Regions from separate parts of the Desulfosporosinus sp. Sb-LF genome, predicted to be linked through region 2. Evidence: predicted binding sites of a transcription regulator. Region 2 holds the regulator's gene; the other holds the start of a gene.
The links. The regulator CtsR, encoded in region 2, represses protease genes until heat stress. The targets are predictions, from matches to a motif close to AAGGTCAANNAAGGTCAAAT.
Positions count from the first base shown of each region.

Region 1: a site for CtsR is predicted at 5,470-5,489, ahead of clpP (ATP-dependent Clp endopeptidase proteolytic subunit ClpP). Genes of this name have one in related genera too.

Region 1 covers NZ_SPQR01000002.1:84,783-93,372, reverse strand. Annotated here, with positions in the region: gene E4K68_RS03230 (MFS transporter) at 1-206, shown strand, start outside; gene E4K68_RS03225 (DUF445 domain-containing protein) at 519-1,727, shown strand; gene E4K68_RS03220 (DUF445 domain-containing protein) at 1,724-3,046, shown strand; gene E4K68_RS03215 (ammonium transporter) at 3,263-4,492, shown strand; gene E4K68_RS03210 (P-II family nitrogen regulator) at 4,611-4,949, shown strand; gene E4K68_RS21355 (hypothetical protein) at 5,282-5,404, shown strand; gene clpP (ATP-dependent Clp endopeptidase proteolytic subunit ClpP) at 5,573-6,190, shown strand; gene E4K68_RS03200 (methyl-accepting chemotaxis protein) at 6,439-8,160, shown strand; gene galU (UTP--glucose-1-phosphate uridylyltransferase GalU) at 8,368-8,590, shown strand, end outside.
Region 2 covers NZ_SPQR01000013.1:55,421-64,010, reverse strand. Annotated here, with positions in the region: gene E4K68_RS16830 (ATP-dependent Clp protease ATP-binding subunit) at 1-80, opposite strand, end outside; gene E4K68_RS16825 (protein arginine kinase) at 288-1,325, opposite strand; gene E4K68_RS16820 (UvrB/UvrC motif-containing protein) at 1,318-1,845, opposite strand; gene E4K68_RS16815 (CtsR family transcriptional regulator) at 1,860-2,330, opposite strand; gene E4K68_RS16810 (hypothetical protein) at 2,536-2,844, opposite strand; gene E4K68_RS16805 (universal stress protein) at 3,056-3,484, opposite strand; gene E4K68_RS16800 (Xaa-Pro peptidase family protein) at 3,614-4,807, opposite strand; gene rbr (rubrerythrin) at 4,949-5,533, opposite strand; gene E4K68_RS16790 (MFS transporter) at 5,747-6,952, shown strand; gene E4K68_RS16785 (NUDIX hydrolase) at 7,087-7,659, shown strand; gene E4K68_RS16780 (hypothetical protein) at 7,660-8,397, opposite strand; gene E4K68_RS16775 (hypothetical protein) at 8,448-8,590, opposite strand, start outside.

The DNA of each region.
Region 1 (8,590 bases), on a different contig from region 2:
GTACGCAAGGGCAAGGTGCCTCCCTAGGCCTTTTTCAGTCCTTTGCAAGTTTAGGGAGAATATTGGGTCCTGTGACCGGCGGAGCCCTTTTTGGAATAGGTATGGGTTTGCCATATGTCACTGGAGCCGCCCTATTGGGGCTGATCGTCTTATTCTTTGGGAGTAAAATTAGAGTGAACGCACGCCCTCCACTGGTACAAGAATAGAAAATAGACTAAAATAGGGAGGAAGTTTCTTAGCCCGTTCGCATACGTTCCATTGCTATTCGCTTGGCGACGAAGCTAAAACGCTAAACCTCTGGGCTATTCTGCATGTGAACCTCTAGCGTTTCTTAACGCTTCATTGCCTGCTCTCATTGACGCAATTCCACTAAAGTGCTCTCTAAGCTAAGAAACTTCCTCTGGCTCGAGATGACGGGGGATGTATGAGCAAATTGGAGTCCTGCGGCGCTGTTTGCGTGCTTTCTGAAGCGTTTGCGCATGGATATTTATTAATGTTTGATGTAGGTGGAAGAAATAATGGTGAAGAAAAGAAATAATACCCAGAGTGCTAATCTAACCCTTGGGGGAATTACCCTTGGATTTTTGTTAAGTTACCCATTTCATACTAGTTTTGTAGGTGGACTCATCTCTAGTGGTTGCACTGCTGGGATGATCGGGGGGCTTGCTGATTGGTTTGCAGTAACCGCGCTCTTTCGGCGTCCGCTGGGAATTCGACCGGGTAAGGTGCTACGGACGGAGATTATTCCGCAGAACAGGGAACGGATTTATGCGGCTTTGGCTGATATGGTACAGCATGAACTACTTTCGCAAGACGTACTTAAGCGTAAACTATCCGCCTGGAATCTTTCTGGAGTGCTGATCCGGATATTTGCAGAGCAGGACGTTCGTGAGGCTGTGAGTCTATTACTTGCCAATCTCGCGGAGGATATCGAACACCATGTTGAGCCGGACAAGCTTAAACAGCAGATTCGGAGCGTAGTTGAAGAAAACGTGCATAGCTTGAATCTCTCTCGAACTCTTGCTGAAATAGTCGAGTTTTCCCTGGCACATGGAGATGTTGATCAGGCGCTGACGGTTATTTGCCGGACATTTTATGAATTTATGGACCAACCTTTGGTGAGTGGTGCTTTAACGGAGATGATAGAGGCTGCCTTAATGCGATATGGGGATAATAATCCCACGCGTAAAATTATCGGAAAGTTCCTTCCCTCACCTGAGATTCTGGCGAAAGGACTCCAAGAAAAGGTTAAAATAACGTTACAGGATGGTACGGTCGAGCGGTGGTTGAAGGATTCATTGCTCCGCTTAACGTTAGAACTCAAAACTAATTCTTCGCTCCAAGAACGACTCAATGCCTTTATCATCCAGGCCCTGAATGGGAGCACTGTAAAGGCATTCGAGATACAAGCTTTAATTGAGAAGTTTTTTAGTAATTTAGAGGACAATTGGGATGGTTACCTCGAAAAACTAGAGCGTAATCTTGATCTGAGGCAGAAGATGGATGAAGGGATCAAACAAATTCTCGAAAAACAGATTGCCTATCACCACAATGCGATTGGACGTATGGTTCGTGAGGGGTTAGACCCTTTGACAGATGAAACGCTCGTTGAATTGATAGAGGACAAGGCCGGGAATGACCTGCAAATGATTCGGATCAATGGATCAGTCGTCGGTGGATTGGTCGGAGTATTGATCTACGTACTCGGGGTGGTGTTACGCTCATGAATTATCACAAAAAGGCAAATGTGATCTTGGCAGCCGTTTTCCTCTTTTTCTTGATTGCGGCACTGTTAGAACATTATTACCCTAATAACTTTGGAATCAGGCTGTTTTATTTCGTCTCAGAAGCAGCCTTAGTGGGTGGAATTGCCGATTGGTTTGCGGTCACTGCGATTTTCAAAAAGCCACTTGGTTGGGGCTATCATACTGCACTAATTCCCCGAAACCGGGAAAAGGTGATTGAAGCTGTGGCATCTATGGTTCAAAAAGAACTTTTGCGAATGGATGTGATTCGTAAAAAAATCGAAGGGATTCCTTTCGTTGTGGGTATCCAGCAATATGTGGAAAAGCAAGGCGGGTCAGCCTATCTAACAGGTGAGATTTCAGGTTATCTGCGGCGTTATGTCGAGAAACAGGATTCTGCCAACCTAGCAGAGAAGCTCGCCGTGTTCCTTCGCGACAAAGCCAAGGGGTGGAACCTGTCGTCGAAAGTACCTGCTTTGTGTGAGTGGGCTCTAGAACATGGATATATCGATGAAGGGCTAGATGGCTTAGCTGAAGGATTATGGGATAAAGCTGCAGAAGGGGAAACACGCCGGGCTATTTTGGATTATCTAGAGGAGATTAAAGAAGAGAAATTAGGCAATGGCGGGTCAATATTTCGTACTTTAATGGGATTCGTGGAAATGTCTGATGGGTTAAATCTTGATGATGCAGCCGACGCCTTGCAAGTGGAGTTGCTTCTAACCTTGCGTAAATTCAAAGAGCCCAAACATCCTTTACGTATAGCTCTGAAAAGCACCCTTTTGAATAAACTAGCCGAATCAGACCAGGATATTCGAATTGCTTTACAAGTTGAGCGTTGGAAAGAAGATCTCTTGGCCGAGCCTTTGTTTGAGGAATTCTTAGAAACGCTTATTCAGGAAGCAATAAACGTTGTGGTCTCTCCCGCAACTTCCTCAGAGCCGAATGCACTACATCGAACGTTGCATCCTTTTGTAGAAAGGTATTGGGACAGCCTTCAGGAAAATACGGCACTTCGAGAAAAGATTAATTCCTTCATAGTTGATACCTTATGCAAAGTGATTCAAAATGAACATGATCTGATCGGAAACATAGTTAGAGAGACGCTTTCAGCGTACACGGATCAAGATCTCAATCAATTTATTGAGGACAAGGCGGGTAATGATCTTCAATGGATCCGGATCAATGGTTCGATGATTGGCGGAGTAGTGGGGTTAATCCTATTCTTATTCTTAGATTTAATCTATGCCCCCTATATCGGGCCGGCCTTAATGACCGTGATGACGCAACTGTATCGTTAGGGTGGATATATGGACTTTTGGACTCATGGAAGGTATACAGGATTCAAGTAGAGAAAGTATTGCAGACAGTTAATTCCCGTGCTACAATACCAAACATAAGGTGTGCACAGCCGAAAACCCATGGGTTAGAAAAGAGATTACAGCAAAGCAAAGGCGCTTTGAGACTACTCGAAAGAGTACCTCAAAGCGCTTTTTAATTTAAGAGGAGGAATGATTATGGATACGGGAGATACAGGATTTATTTTGATTTCGACAGCTCTGGTTTTCCTGATGACACCGGGTTTAGCGCTCTTTTATGGAGGGATGGTACGTAAAAAGAATGTACTCAGTACCCTCATGCATAGTTGGATCATTATTGGTATTATGTCACTTCAGTGGATTGTTGTAGGATATACTTTAGCTTTTGGGCCAGACTTTCACGGTATCATTGGAAGTTTAAACTGGTTGGGTTTGAATGGAGTAGGAATAGATCCTAATCCAGATTACGCAGCGACCATTCCGGCGATTGTCTTTATGGCGTTTCAAATGATGTTTGCTGTTATCACTCCCGCTTTGATAAGCGGTTCCATTGCAGAACGAATGCGTTTTCCAGCATTTATTGCTTTCGTACTATTATGGGCAACCTTTGTTTACGATCCATTGGCCCATTGGGTCTGGGGTGTTGGTGGTTTCCTAAGAACTCTCGGAGCCTTAGACTTTGCAGGGGGAAATGTAGTGCATATTAGTTCGGGATACTCTGGATTAGTAGCGGCCCTGATGCTCGGAAAGCGTAAAGGACTAGGTAAAGACTCGATGGCACCACATCAGGTACCTATGACCGTCTTAGGAGCAGGACTACTATGGTTTGGTTGGTTCGGGTTTAATGCGGGAAGTGCCTTAGGAGCGAATGGTTTAGCTGGTATGGCCTTTGTGAATACAAATACTGCTGCAGCTGCAGCGGCTATAGCCTGGGCCGTTGTGGAACGCATTCACAGAGGAAAATCAACGATGCTCGGTGCTGCCAGTGGTGCAGTCGCAGGTTTAGTGGCCATAACACCAGGCGCAGGATTTGTGACCCCGCTTTCTTCGATATTTATTGGTTTTGTCGGTGGGGTAGTTTGCTATTATGGAATCAGTCTAATGAAAGCGAAATTCGGGTATGATGATGCTTTGGATGCTTTTGGATGTCATGGAATTGGCGGGACATGGGGAGCCTTGGCGACCGGAATCTTTGCCACAAAATCCATTAATTCAGCTGGAGCGGATGGATTATTCTACGGGAATATGTCACTCTTAGGGATTCAGGCTCTCAGTGTTTTGATCACAGTGGTGTTTGCCGTGGTAGGGACGTTCATAATTTTAAAAGCGGTAAGCTTGGTGACGAAACTTCGTGTTAGCGATGATGAGGAAGCAACTGGTTTGGATTTATCCTTGCATGGAGAAGAGGCTTATCCGGATTTCATTTAAGTTTTATACTCTTAGACTAAGTTGGAGCTATTCAGGGTTAATTGGGTTTAAGCTGAGTTAATTGAGTCAAGGTGAAAATTGATTGTACCAAGGTTAAATCTGAGTGGGAGGGTTCTAAATGAAGAAAATTGAGGCGATTATCCGTCCAGGAAAGCTGGACAATGTGAAAGATGCGTTAGGTAATCACGGTGTCAACGGTTTGACGGTGACTCAAGTAATTGGGTGTGGCAAACAAAAGGGGCACACGCAGATATATCGGGGTGTGGAGTATACAGTCCATCTCATCCCTAAGGTTAAGATTGAAATTGTTGTTATGGACCAATACGTAGAAGAGATAATCCAAGTAATTAGGCAAGAAGCACGAACAGGCGAGATTGGAGACGGAAAGATCTTTGTGTCCAACGTGGAAAATTGTTATACGATAAGAACTGGGGATAGTGGAGAAAAGGCGATATAGAAATTGATTTAAAGATGAGTAAAAAAAAGGATATGAATGAGTAAGAAGGATCGTTGCCCTAGATAGGGATAACGATCCTTCTTTACGCAGTGGGAGTAATTGGAATAATATGGAACAAATTAAGGGGCAAAACGTATACTGTATCAGAAGAGTGAAAGGGGGATTTAATATGGCATTCGGAGCTGGTGCAGCTTGTGGCGGTGGTGTTGGAGCTGGCATTGCGATAGTGGTTGTAATAATTTTACTCCTCATTGCAATGGGAATTGTATTCTAAACCCTCGTGACAGAATTCAAAATAGTCGATGACTAAAAAATGAAGGAGGTATAATATTATGTACGGATATGGTGGAGGTTGTGGTTGTCCGGTAGCTCCTCCTGTTGTTGGGACGGGTGTTGGCGTTGGAATTATTGCTATCGCAATATTAATCCTTATTGCCTTGGGAGTTATCTTTTAAACATCATCTGGCAAGGAGGGCTCCTGAGGGGGCTCTCTTCTTTTGTTATGAAATAAAAGAAAAACATTTGACCTTAACTGACCTTTGTAATAAAATAAAGTCATTCGGTAAGAATATACTAAGTTAAACGTAGTACCATTAATAAAGATGGAATAGGAGGAATTATAAATGGGTTATCTCGTCCCAATGGTTGTGGAACAAACAAATCGTGGGGAACGTTCCTACGATATTTATTCTCGGCTTCTCAAAGACCGTATTATTTTTCTCGGGGGAGCTATAGACGATGATGTTTCTAATCTTGTAGTTGCACAATTGCTCTTCCTCGAAGCAGAAGATCCTGAAAAAGATATCAATCTGTACATCAACAGTCCGGGTGGTTCAATCACAGCCGGAATGGCCATCTATGATACCATGCAATACATCCGTTCGGATGTTCGGACAATTTGTATTGGGATGGCAGCCAGCATGGGAGCATTCCTTCTAGCTGCTGGTGCGAAAGGGAAGCGGGTCGCTTTGCCTAATTCAGAAGTCTTAATTCATCAGCCGTTAATCGGTGGGCACGGGCTCTCTGGACAAGCGACGGAAATCGAAATTCATGCAAGGCAGTTGCTCAGAACTAAGGCCAAGATGAACAGAATTCTCTCGGAAAGAACAGGACAGCCACTTGAGCGGGTTGAAAAAGACACAGATCGTGACTATTACATGACGGCTGAAGAAGCCAAAGAATATGGTCTTGTGGACCAAGTCTTAGAAAAAGTAGAACTTGCTAAGGAAAGCAAAGAGTAAACAGTGAGTAAGACCACAAACGCAAGGACGATTTAATCGCTCTTGCGTTTTGTTTATGATGCTTAACCTTAACGTTTATCCACACCTTGCAGGAACAGACTTTTTTAAGTAAAATCCTTGTTCTAAATTAAATTTTTCAAAAGAAATATTTCACACAGGATATGCGTTCGTAGTGTAGAATTAATATATTTTAGATTATTCAGCGAAGACAGAGAAGGCGGATTTATTCAACAAGAGGAGTGACAGAATTGGGTCTAAAAAAACGGAGACTTGGATTCCAAGTAACGGCATTAATGCTATTTATTGCTTTAGCGGCGGGCGTCGTGGGTGCAATTGGGATTTATGGAATGTCTCAAATGCACAATACCTCGGATCAGGTCTATAAACAGGATGTCGTTCCCATGAACCTGCTCTCGGAAATGCATTTTCATGCCCAGGCCTATCGAACGAATGTAGCATTGGCGGTCAGCGCGCGTACGTCTGAAGAATTTCAGAAGTTTGTGGCTCAAGCCAATCAACAAGAGACCCAATTAGAAGAACATATGGCTGCATACGAAACCATTGCAAGATCGGTAGAAGAGGATGACTCTTGGAAAAAGTTTAAAGCCGCTTGGAAAGATTATTTAGAGGCGGCTCAAGTTACAATTAAAGCTTCAGATTTAGGCCGAGTGGACGAGGCTAAAGCCAATATGTTCGGGATAGCAGGAACGAAGAATCAGTTAGCTGGGGATATGCTCCAAAAGATGGTTGATACCAAATTGGAGAAGGTAGATACCAACAGCATGACAAAAATGAGTTTGATTTTCAAAAAATCATCCTCTATTTCTATTATTCTTGTTGTAATTGATGTTATAGTCAGCATTTTTATCGGCTGGGCCTTAAGTCGATCCCTCACTAAGATGATGAATCATTTACTGCAAAATGCCAACGAAATTGCGTTAGGAGACATAGCCCGCAAGAAAAAAGCTCCTTGGAAAGTTTGGAACCATGAAGAATTTGAACTGCAAAAGTCCTTTGGAGATATGGTGTTTTCTCTGAGAGATACCATGACGAAGGTAGCGGAAATGGCTAACGATTTAGCTAAAACGGCCCAAGAGATGCGTTTAGGTGCGGAACAATCCGCTCGGGCCGCTGAACAAGTGGCTACATCGGCAAGCGATATAGCTACTGACGCAGAAATTTCAGTCACAGAAATGACGGAAAACCATGAACGGATGACTCAAGTAATAGATCAACTGAATCAAACAGAACGGCATGCTGAAAAAGTAAGTCTTGCATCTGGGCGTTCCGCTGAGCTTTCGCGCAATGGAAATATTGCCTTGGGACAAGTGGTTCAGCAAATGAACGAAATAGAAAGTCAGGTTCACAGCCTAAGCCAAGTAATTGGAGATGTGGATGAAAAGTCAGAGGAGATCGCCCAGACGGTACAAATAATTGATAGCATTGCGCAACAAACAAACCTTTTAGCCTTAAACGCTGCCATCGAAGCGGCACGTGCAGGGGAAAACGGCCGTGGGTTTGCAGTGGTGGCAGAAGAAGTGCGTAAACTTGCAGAACAAGTCCAAACAAGCTTAGTCGATATTTCTCAGCGAGTACAGGAAATGCAACAGGCTTCTCGGAGCGCCCATCAAGGAATGAAAACGAGCGTAGATAGTGTGAACAAAGGAAGTTCCTACTTAAAGGAGATTTCTACCCAATTCACAGTAATTCTTGGCTCAGTAGAAGAAAGTGCTGAGTTAGCTCAGGATATAGAAAAGACTGTACGGAAAGTACAACAGGATGGAGAACATATAAAGGCTGGCATGCAAATGGTTGTAAATAAGGCCGAATCCACCTCCGCAGGTACCCAAACTACGGCCGCAGCGGCAGAACAACAAAACGCTTCAGTCGAGGAATTGTTTGCCTCGGCTGAAAGCTTAAATGAATTGGCAAGAAATTTAAAAGACTTAATCGGTTATTTCAAATTATAGTAAGAATTTTAAAATTAAGGACTTTTAAAAAACGAGGCTTCGCACCCTCGTTTTCCAATTCTATAGGGATTATTCTAGTTGGTGTAGCTAGTTCACTTACAACGATAAGAAAAAAAGAATTAGTAGGGTTGTTCGTAGATATACATAAGAGGTATTGGTGATATATATAAGGGGTAAATGATTGTTGTTAAAAAGGAGAGCTGAAGAATGCGTAAAATTCGTAAAGCAGTGATACCGGCAGCCGGGCTGGGAACCCGTTTTTTGCCAGCAACAAAGGCTCAACCAAAAGAAATGCTGCCCATTGTGGATAAACCAACGATTCAATACATTGTGGAAGAGGCCATTCGATCTGGAATTGAAGATATTATTATTGTTACAGGACGGAATAAACGGGCTATTGAAGACCACTTTGACCGCTCTATGGAATTAG
Region 2 (8,590 bases):
ACGGGATGTCCCATCCGCTTGGCTTCGTTATGGGCTATCGCTAAGACTTTCTCTGCACGTTCAGTGTAACGACCCTTCATTATTTCTTCATCCTTTCATAGTTGAGCTTGTATCTTTACTAATCTAGTATCGAAATCTATCATCGAGTAGGTTCAAGCCCGAAATTCGTATTTCAAGCCCCAAAACCCCAAAGGTCAACTTAATGGAAACAAAGTCATCCTATTCTGCCAAATATTGAGGTCACAAAACAGAAATTGTGCTTTGTACATTACGCCTTCAACTTTAGATCATGCGACCCGTTCTCTTATCAGTCGCGCTCGTTCTTCGTCGCGCTGACCGGGATCAAGTTCCCGATCGAGGATATATTGTAAACACCCAGGACGGGATTCAACAATCAATGAGGCAAAGCTATCTTTAATCCTGGGCAATAACCCCATGTCCGACCCCAAGCGATCGTGGGATAATAAATGCATAGCATCTTCTGACGAGAGTAGTCGAGCATTTTGCAAAGTCCCTCTTGCCCGCCAGACTTTATCTTCTAATAATATCGGCATTTGTTTTTGGAGAAGGTCTCTGGCCCGTAGTTCATGTTCTACAATTTGTCCTGTTACCGCTTCCAAGTGAGTTAGAATATCTTCTTCACTTTTCCCAAGGGTAATTTGGTTGGAGACTTGGAACATATGTCCAAAGGCTTGAGAACCCTCTCCATATAGACCCCGCACGGCTAGACCTAAGTGTGTCAAAGCTCCCAGAACCTGTTGCACCTGCTTTGTTATGACCAACCCAGGCAAATGAACCATGACCGAAGCTCTAAGCCCTGTGCCCACATTCGTTGGGCAAGACGTGAGATACCCTTGCCCTTCCCGATAAGCAAAATCAAGGTTTGCCTCCAGCGCATCGTCGAGCTCTGTAGCTAAGCGATGGGTCTCTAGAAGCTGATTTCCAGGCAAAAGCACTTGAACTCTTAAATGATCTTCTTCGTTAACCATCACCGCATATCGGTGATCATGAGCTAACGCCACACCTCGCGCTCCGGACAATCCGCCCAAACTCGGACTGATTAAATGTTTTTCAATCAGCACTTGACGTTCCACGCTGTTTAGCTCCGTTAAGGATAGGTAGGATAAGGGCCCATTGTCCACCTTTATCTCAGTTAAAACCTTTGAAACAGTCTGTTCAATCTGACCAGCGCCTTCTAGATTTAAAACGTGCGGGAAAGGAAAATCCTCAAGGTTGCGCGCTAGACGAACCCTGCTACTGATGACAACCGGAGAATCGGTCTCAGTCATCCACGCGCTGTGTTGTAAAAGAAGCTCCTTACGCATCCTGGCTTCCCCCTTCCTGAGCTTGCTCAATTTGCCGAATCTGATCTCTTACCACAGCAGCCTCCTCAAACGCTTCTTGCTGGATCAAAACCTGAAGTTTCTCTTTTAGTTTTCTATGTTCCATGCGACGTTTAATGACAACTCCACGTCTTGCTGGAACTTTGCCTACATTTTGTCCACCACCATGTACTCGGCGAAGTAACGGTTCAAGATAGGCTTCAAAGGTTTCATAGCATGTACTGCATCCCAGCTTTCCGGCTTGAGTAATTTGGGCAAACGTCATTCCACACTTCGGGCAAGATTTCGGGCAAGCCATTTCATTAGGCTGTTCTACGGACGTTAGATTAAACCCAAATAAGGCTTGTAAAAATTCCGGAACAATCGCGGGGTTAAATATAAAACTTACTTCGTGCGTTTGTTGTGCACAAACTTCGCAAAGATACACATCATGGGGCAATCCATTCTCTATTTTAGATAACTGCACCTTTGCCTCCCGCTGTTTGCAATGTTGACAAAGCATACTCAATTCCCCCTTTATAACAAATCGTCACGACTTAGCGTTGTCAAAATGGTTTTCATTAGACGTGCACGTAGAACATCCCAATCTCTAAACTCTCCTATTAATGCGTCACCCGTAAGTACGTTCTTAATCAGCGCCGCTTCCCGTGCCGTCACCAATTCTTCGTTCACTAAACGCTCTACAAGACCTTTCGAACGTTCACGTGTAAGCTGCTCCCCAATCAATTGCCGCATCACTTGTTGGTACTCTCCTTCGAGACCCATTCCTAAGCGGATAATCCGAAGGTACCCTCCGCCCCCCCGTCGACTCTCGACCAAGTAACCCCGTTCAATCGTGAAACGAGTGTCGAGAACATAGTTGATTTGAGACGGAACACAGCAGAACTCTCCAGCAAGTTCACTGCGTTGTAACATAATATACCCTTCCGACGCTTGTTCCAAAATCCGTTTCAAATATTCTTCAATGCGATCCGCGAGGTTTCCCATTGTTTCTGTACTCCTTGTTCTTTTAGTTTTTTATAAACTATTCTTCCATAATTCATCATTGACCTTTCCTGACCTTCTATCTATATGATACCCACTTTTTGAGATTTTGCAAAGGATTTTTGAGGAAAATTTCATTTAAAAAAGGTAAGCCTTATAGACTTACCCTTTAAGAATATACTGGCTATAAAAAAGCCCCTGTTAAAAGCTATTTCGAAAATAAAACAAAATAAAACCAAGTGGATAATGTTAAGAGACCGACACTTCCTAAAAGCCAAACAACAGGTTGTCCTTCTAGGCGGGTTACAAGTTCCTCAAGTTGTTGCGGCCGGCTGATTCCTATTCCTACCTGCTCGGTTAATTTTCGAGCGGGTTTCTTTTCAATAATATCTTCACTCAATTTTCGGATCCCTGTTTTAGATGCCGTAAGACGGGGCTCCACATCAATCCACTGTAAGGAGCCTCTCAACATAAGGTGAAGCTCATCAGAACTCAGCATAATAGTTTTTTCTTTCATGGTTGCCTCCACGTGTCTATCTATACTTGGTTCAAGTTCGTTTTATTAGTTTATTCGCGATAGACAGAAAAAAACCCTGCAACTAGTGCAGGGACGTTTGTCCTGAAATGTCAACAAAATCGTTCTAAATCTGCCATATATCTCTCTCCGACTAATAGTTTCTTCGCCATCGCGACCTAATGACACTTAATATTTATCTAACAAGTACGCTCTACTTAATGATAAGCACTGGGCAACTCGCTCGTTGTAACACCCGTTGGCTCACACTTCCTAAAACCGAACCAGAAATTGGTCCGTAACCATGGCTCCCCATCACAACCAAATCGATGGATTCCGTTTTAATTCGTTCTAAAATAACGCTTACCGGATGTCCGGACTCAATTCTTTTATTAATAACAACCTGTGCACGATCCATTCCCATCAGGGTTGCCTCTAGAGCTAGTTCTCCGTTTTCATCAAGCTGTTCTTGCGTCACGGTAATTCCATAAGAGATCGTATACCCCCAATAGGCCTGCGGCGTATAGCTAACATGGAGAAGTTCCACCTCGGCTTGAAAGGACTCGGCTAGCTGGATTGCCGTCCTCAAGGCACGACGCGAATGTTCTGAGGCGTCTGTAGGAACGAGAATCTTCTTGAACAATGCTATCACTTCCCTTTTAGTTTTATACTTGACCGTCCGTGAGTCACCAAGCTTCAGGTTGACTATAGATCTATTGACCATAATAATATACTATTCAGACGATATTCTCAACGTTATATCTATTAATTCCTAAAATTTAACTACCATTAATTCCCGGGGAATTTGGGATAAATATCTTGCGCCCTTTTCCGTCTCGATGACAACAGTATCTTCTATCCCAACTACGCCAACACCTGGGAATACCAATTTCGGTTCGATGGCGACCACCATTCCGGCTTTTAACACCTCTTTTGCTCCCTTGCTAATGGTCGGGAGTTCATCAAGGTCCAGCCCCACCCCATGTCCGACAAAACGCACCCTGCTTTTCCCATAACCCATGAAATTTTGCTCATAAGGCGTATTTTCACGAACCCATGCTAGAATTTCCTCATAAACTTCGCCTGCCTCCCTCCCTGGGATTAAGGCACAGCGGACTTTCTCTTCGATCTCTAGGGCCACTTCATAGGCCTTTTCTAGTTCTTCTGACACTGGCCCGAGACTTAAGATTCGGGTTTGGTCAATCTGATAACCATGAACGACTGTCACCATGTCTATGACAATCGGTTCACCTGCTTGAATCTGAGCCATTGATCCGCCACAGGGATGAGCGATCGAGATGCCTTGTCCTACGACTGGCCCATCAAAACAGCTGGCCTCTGTGGCCCTTGCTCCTGAAGTGATGGCACCAAGATGAAATTCGGAGTTAAAACCACGCATCCGAACATGGGCACCATGTCCAAGCGCCCGTGCCTTGCCTTCTAATAATCCCTCTAACTCAACCTCCGTCATCCCCACGTGAAGGACTTCCTTGGCAAACTCTAGAACTAGGGGGTAGATTTGAGCACTCTCTTCAAGTCGCGCAATTTCCCAAGCCGACTTCACCGCTCTCTGCAAACGAATCTCAGTAGATATATCGACCAATAAGGCGTCCGGAAATAGTTTACGATAACGTTCAAAGTTGTTGACTGGGAGAACATCTAGTTCCAGTCCCAATCGTTTCGGCAGAGAGAGCCCTGCTCCCTGAATATATTGAGGTATCTTAGACATGCCCGTCAGGGGAATAACCCCCCAAGCACTTTCTTGCTGAGCTCTGTTGAAATCACGATAGGCCATGACAAGGGGCTTTCCTTCCTTTGGAATATAAGCATGCACATTTTGAGCGGTTCCTGTATAATACAAGGTGTCTGCCCGTTGAACCAATAAAGCCCCCTCAAGTCCTTTCTTCTGCAAACTAACTTGAAACTCGGAAACTCGGTCTTGCAATTCCATTAGGGGTAGTTTCATGGTCACTCCTCCTTCAATTTTAGGTAGTTTTCAGAATTTTTATATTATTATTATGTTCATATTTCATGCACATTGCAAGTCTTTTCTCCCACTCGTAAAAAACAGAGCCGAGTAGGAAGTCTTCCTACTCGGCTCTGTTTTTTACGACTTTTGGATCTCTTCGAAATATCCCTGAGGATGCGCACAGGCTGGACAGACGTCTGGAGCTTCCGGTCCTTCATGGATGTATCCACAGTTGGTGCATTTCCAGGCGGTAGGCTTGTCCTTCTTGAAGATCGTCCCGTTGGCAATCCCATCCGCATAATGTTCAAAACGTTCCATATGGTGCTTTTCAACTTCGGCTATTGTTTTAAAGGCCTTAGCAATGTCAGGGAAACCTTCCTTTTCGGCAATTGTCCCAAACTTTGAATAAATTTCAGCCCACTCTTCTCGTTCTCCAGCTGCCGCTGCCCTTAGATTAGTCACGGTATCTTTGTATACCAGAGGGTAATCTGCATCGACATGAATGATTTGGGTTGCATCTTGCGTATGAGCCACTAAAAGTTTATAGAAAACTTGTGCATGCTCCCTTTCGTTGGCGGCTGTCTCCTCAAAAATGGCCTGAATGTGTTGATACCCTTCTTTCTTAGCAACACCCCCAAAAAACGAATACCGATTGCGTGCTTGAGACTCCCCAGCGAAAGCATTGCTCAGGTTTTTAAATGTTTCTGTTTCATGGAAATTCATAACTCACTCTCCTTTTTTGGTAGTTTTACCCTAAGTTTAATATCTTATTCTTTCGAGGGTATTTTTAAGAATCCTGCTTATTACGTTTTAATAACTGTATTTTATCCTTAGAGGTTTTACAAATTGGAGGTTTCTTTATATGTATGTCGAAGTAATATATAGTCTTTCAGACAATATAAGTTTGTTTTCAAGACCTAAAAGGTGGTTTTCCGTTTGAACTTAAAACGTTTAGATATTCCTCGTGCTGTCATCGTCCTAATCATTGGTGGTTTCATCCAGTCAACGGGAAATTCTTTAATGTGGCCTTTGAATAGTCTCTTTATGCATAAAGTCTTGGGACGTACTTTAACAGATGCAGGTACCCTTCTAGCATTTCAATCTGCTGCTTCTCTTTTGGGTCAATTTGCTAGTGGTTTTTTAGCAGACCGTTTTGGACCGAGGAAAATCATGATGATTGGCTTAGTGGGTGCCATTCTTACTGTTGGGTTTATCGGTATTTTTCCTATCTGGGAAGTGTATGCACCTGCCTTGATCCTGTTCGGCTTAGCTCAAGCCTTTATCTTCGTTCCTCTTTATGCTCTCCTACAGATCGTTTGGCCGGAAGGAGGACGGCGGGGTTTTAATCTGCTTTATGTTTCCAATAACGCCGGGGTCGCTGTAGGTACTGCCATCGGAGGAATGATCGCTCAAGTTTCTTTTCGTCTGGTCTTCTCACTGAATGCAGCAGCGTTCTTAATCTATTTGATTTTAGTCTCTATAGGGATTTCCGAAAAAAGTAATAAGCCCCATCCTCCGATTCAGGCAAAGCAGAAAGCCGAGCGGCTGATGAAAGACAAGGGCTTTACAGTACTTCTGGTCTTAGGGGGAGGGATATTCTTTGCCTGGGGTGCTTATATTCAGCTCGTTACAATCTTACCTGTTGTTATGAACCAACTTGGATTTTCTCTTTTTTCTTACAGCGTGCTATGGACCCTCAACGGCGTATTCATCGTCACCTTACAACCTCTTATCACTTGGGTGATCCATACTTGGGCGAAGTCTTTTACGCGGCAATTTTACCTCGCATCCATTCTCTTAAGCATTGGCTACGTCATTTTACTAGGAAAACTTCCGTATGTTTCTTATATCTTTGCTATGCTCATCCTCACCTTGGGTGAGATGCTGATTCTACCGGCGGTTCCCGCAGCGGCTGCTCAACTTGCTCCTCCAGGAAAAGCAGGGGCTTATCAAGGGATTATTGGCGGTGCAACATCGGGTGGTCGGGTGATTGGCCCCTTACTAGGGGGTATGATGTATGACAATGGCGGAGGAACTAGCGTATGGGCGCTTGCCCTCGTTTTCATGGGAGCGTCTTTGCTTATGTTCATTATTTATGGCAAAGTCATCCAACGCTTTCATTTGCTTCAACAGACTCACTAATCATGAATAGTCTGCTGTGAAAGGTACCCTTCTGTTGAATAACATCACGCTATTACGGCATAGCAGAGGTGAAACTAGAGGTTTCTGTAGCGGAATCATAAATGAATCAAACTCATTGAAAGGAACAACCATGCATGTCTTACAAAACTGGTCCCTATCGTTTTTGCCCGTTTTGTGGTAAACCCCTTCAAGAATCGATCCTTGATGACCACCTTCGAAGCACATGTCCTAACTGTTCCTATATCCACTGGGGAGATTTTTCCCTCGGCGTTGGGGGGGTGATTTGGCACAAGGATAAAGTCCTTCTCGTACAACGTGGATATAATCCTGGTAAAGGAATGTGGACAATTCCAGGAGGATATGTGGATCATGGAGAATCTATTGGAAATGCAGTCACGCGCGAAATTCAAGAGGAAACTGGAATTAAAGCCAAACCACTCTCGATTATTGCCTTGCGAGATCAACCTGCTGATAAACATGATGCCTATATCATTTTCCTTATGCAATTCCTAGGAGGGAACCTTCAATCACAACCAGAGGAAGTCAGTGATCTGGGCTTTTTTTCCTTGGAAGAATGTCATGCCCTTCCTATCCCCTCACTTACCTTAAGTGCTCTCCAAGCCTCTCACTCCGTTTCTCAAGGGCTCGTTATAAATCCTGACGTTAAACTAATCGGCACGTTATCCGAACTCTATCAAATTCTCTAGTCAGTCTGAAATTTCCACTCGGGCTTCTGGATCGAAAGGATTTGTTCTGGATGAAAAAGAAAACAGATATGGATAATCTTCTTTGAGATGAACCATATACGTCAACCATTCCACCATTAATAAGCTATAGGCACGTTCGATATCTCCCGAGAAGTGGTGATAGTCAGCCTCACTAAGATGGTTCAAATCTGCTCGACTTGCCAACTCCTCCGTTAAATGGAAAACAGCCCACAGAAGTTCTGTGAACGATTCATGCTCAAGCAAATTAGGGTTTTCTAGCATCCTCAGGAGAAACTCTCGTTTCCCTAAGAGAGTCATTTTCAGCTCTTCCAGCCCATCTGCTCGACTGTTAATTTTAATTCCATTTTGCCCAAGCCATCGTCTCATCATTTCGGGCTTGTTGATCCAATCTTTTGATAAGATTATTTTTGCCGTCTCCTCACGCTTCATATCAAATCTAGAGAGGCAATGAAGCATCGTGACGCCACTCTCACTAAAAAAGGTCCCGATAATCATATTCAGTTTTTTCAATCTCTCGCCCTTTTCACGTCGGCTCAAAAGGCGATCAAACACGATGGTTGACAAAAGGATATAAATAGGGAGATAGGCAATCTGAGATAAAATATCGTTAAAAATGACCGACAAATTATCAAAAATAAGATCCTGAATTAAATAAATTGTAAACGAGGTAACACCAAGCCCCAAGGCTAAATAAATCTCCCACTTGTTCTGTTTCATCTGACGTTCTCATATCCTTACTGCTTCTTTTTGATTTTCCAGCTCTTGAGTTATCCCCCTGCTGAAAGGAAGCGTAGTCGAAAGGCATTCACCATTTGCGGCCAGTCCTCCTCATTCACTCGAAAGGTCACTAGCGTTGCTGGAACATGGATTGACCCAAGAGTACATGTCCACTCGTCACTCAATTCTACTT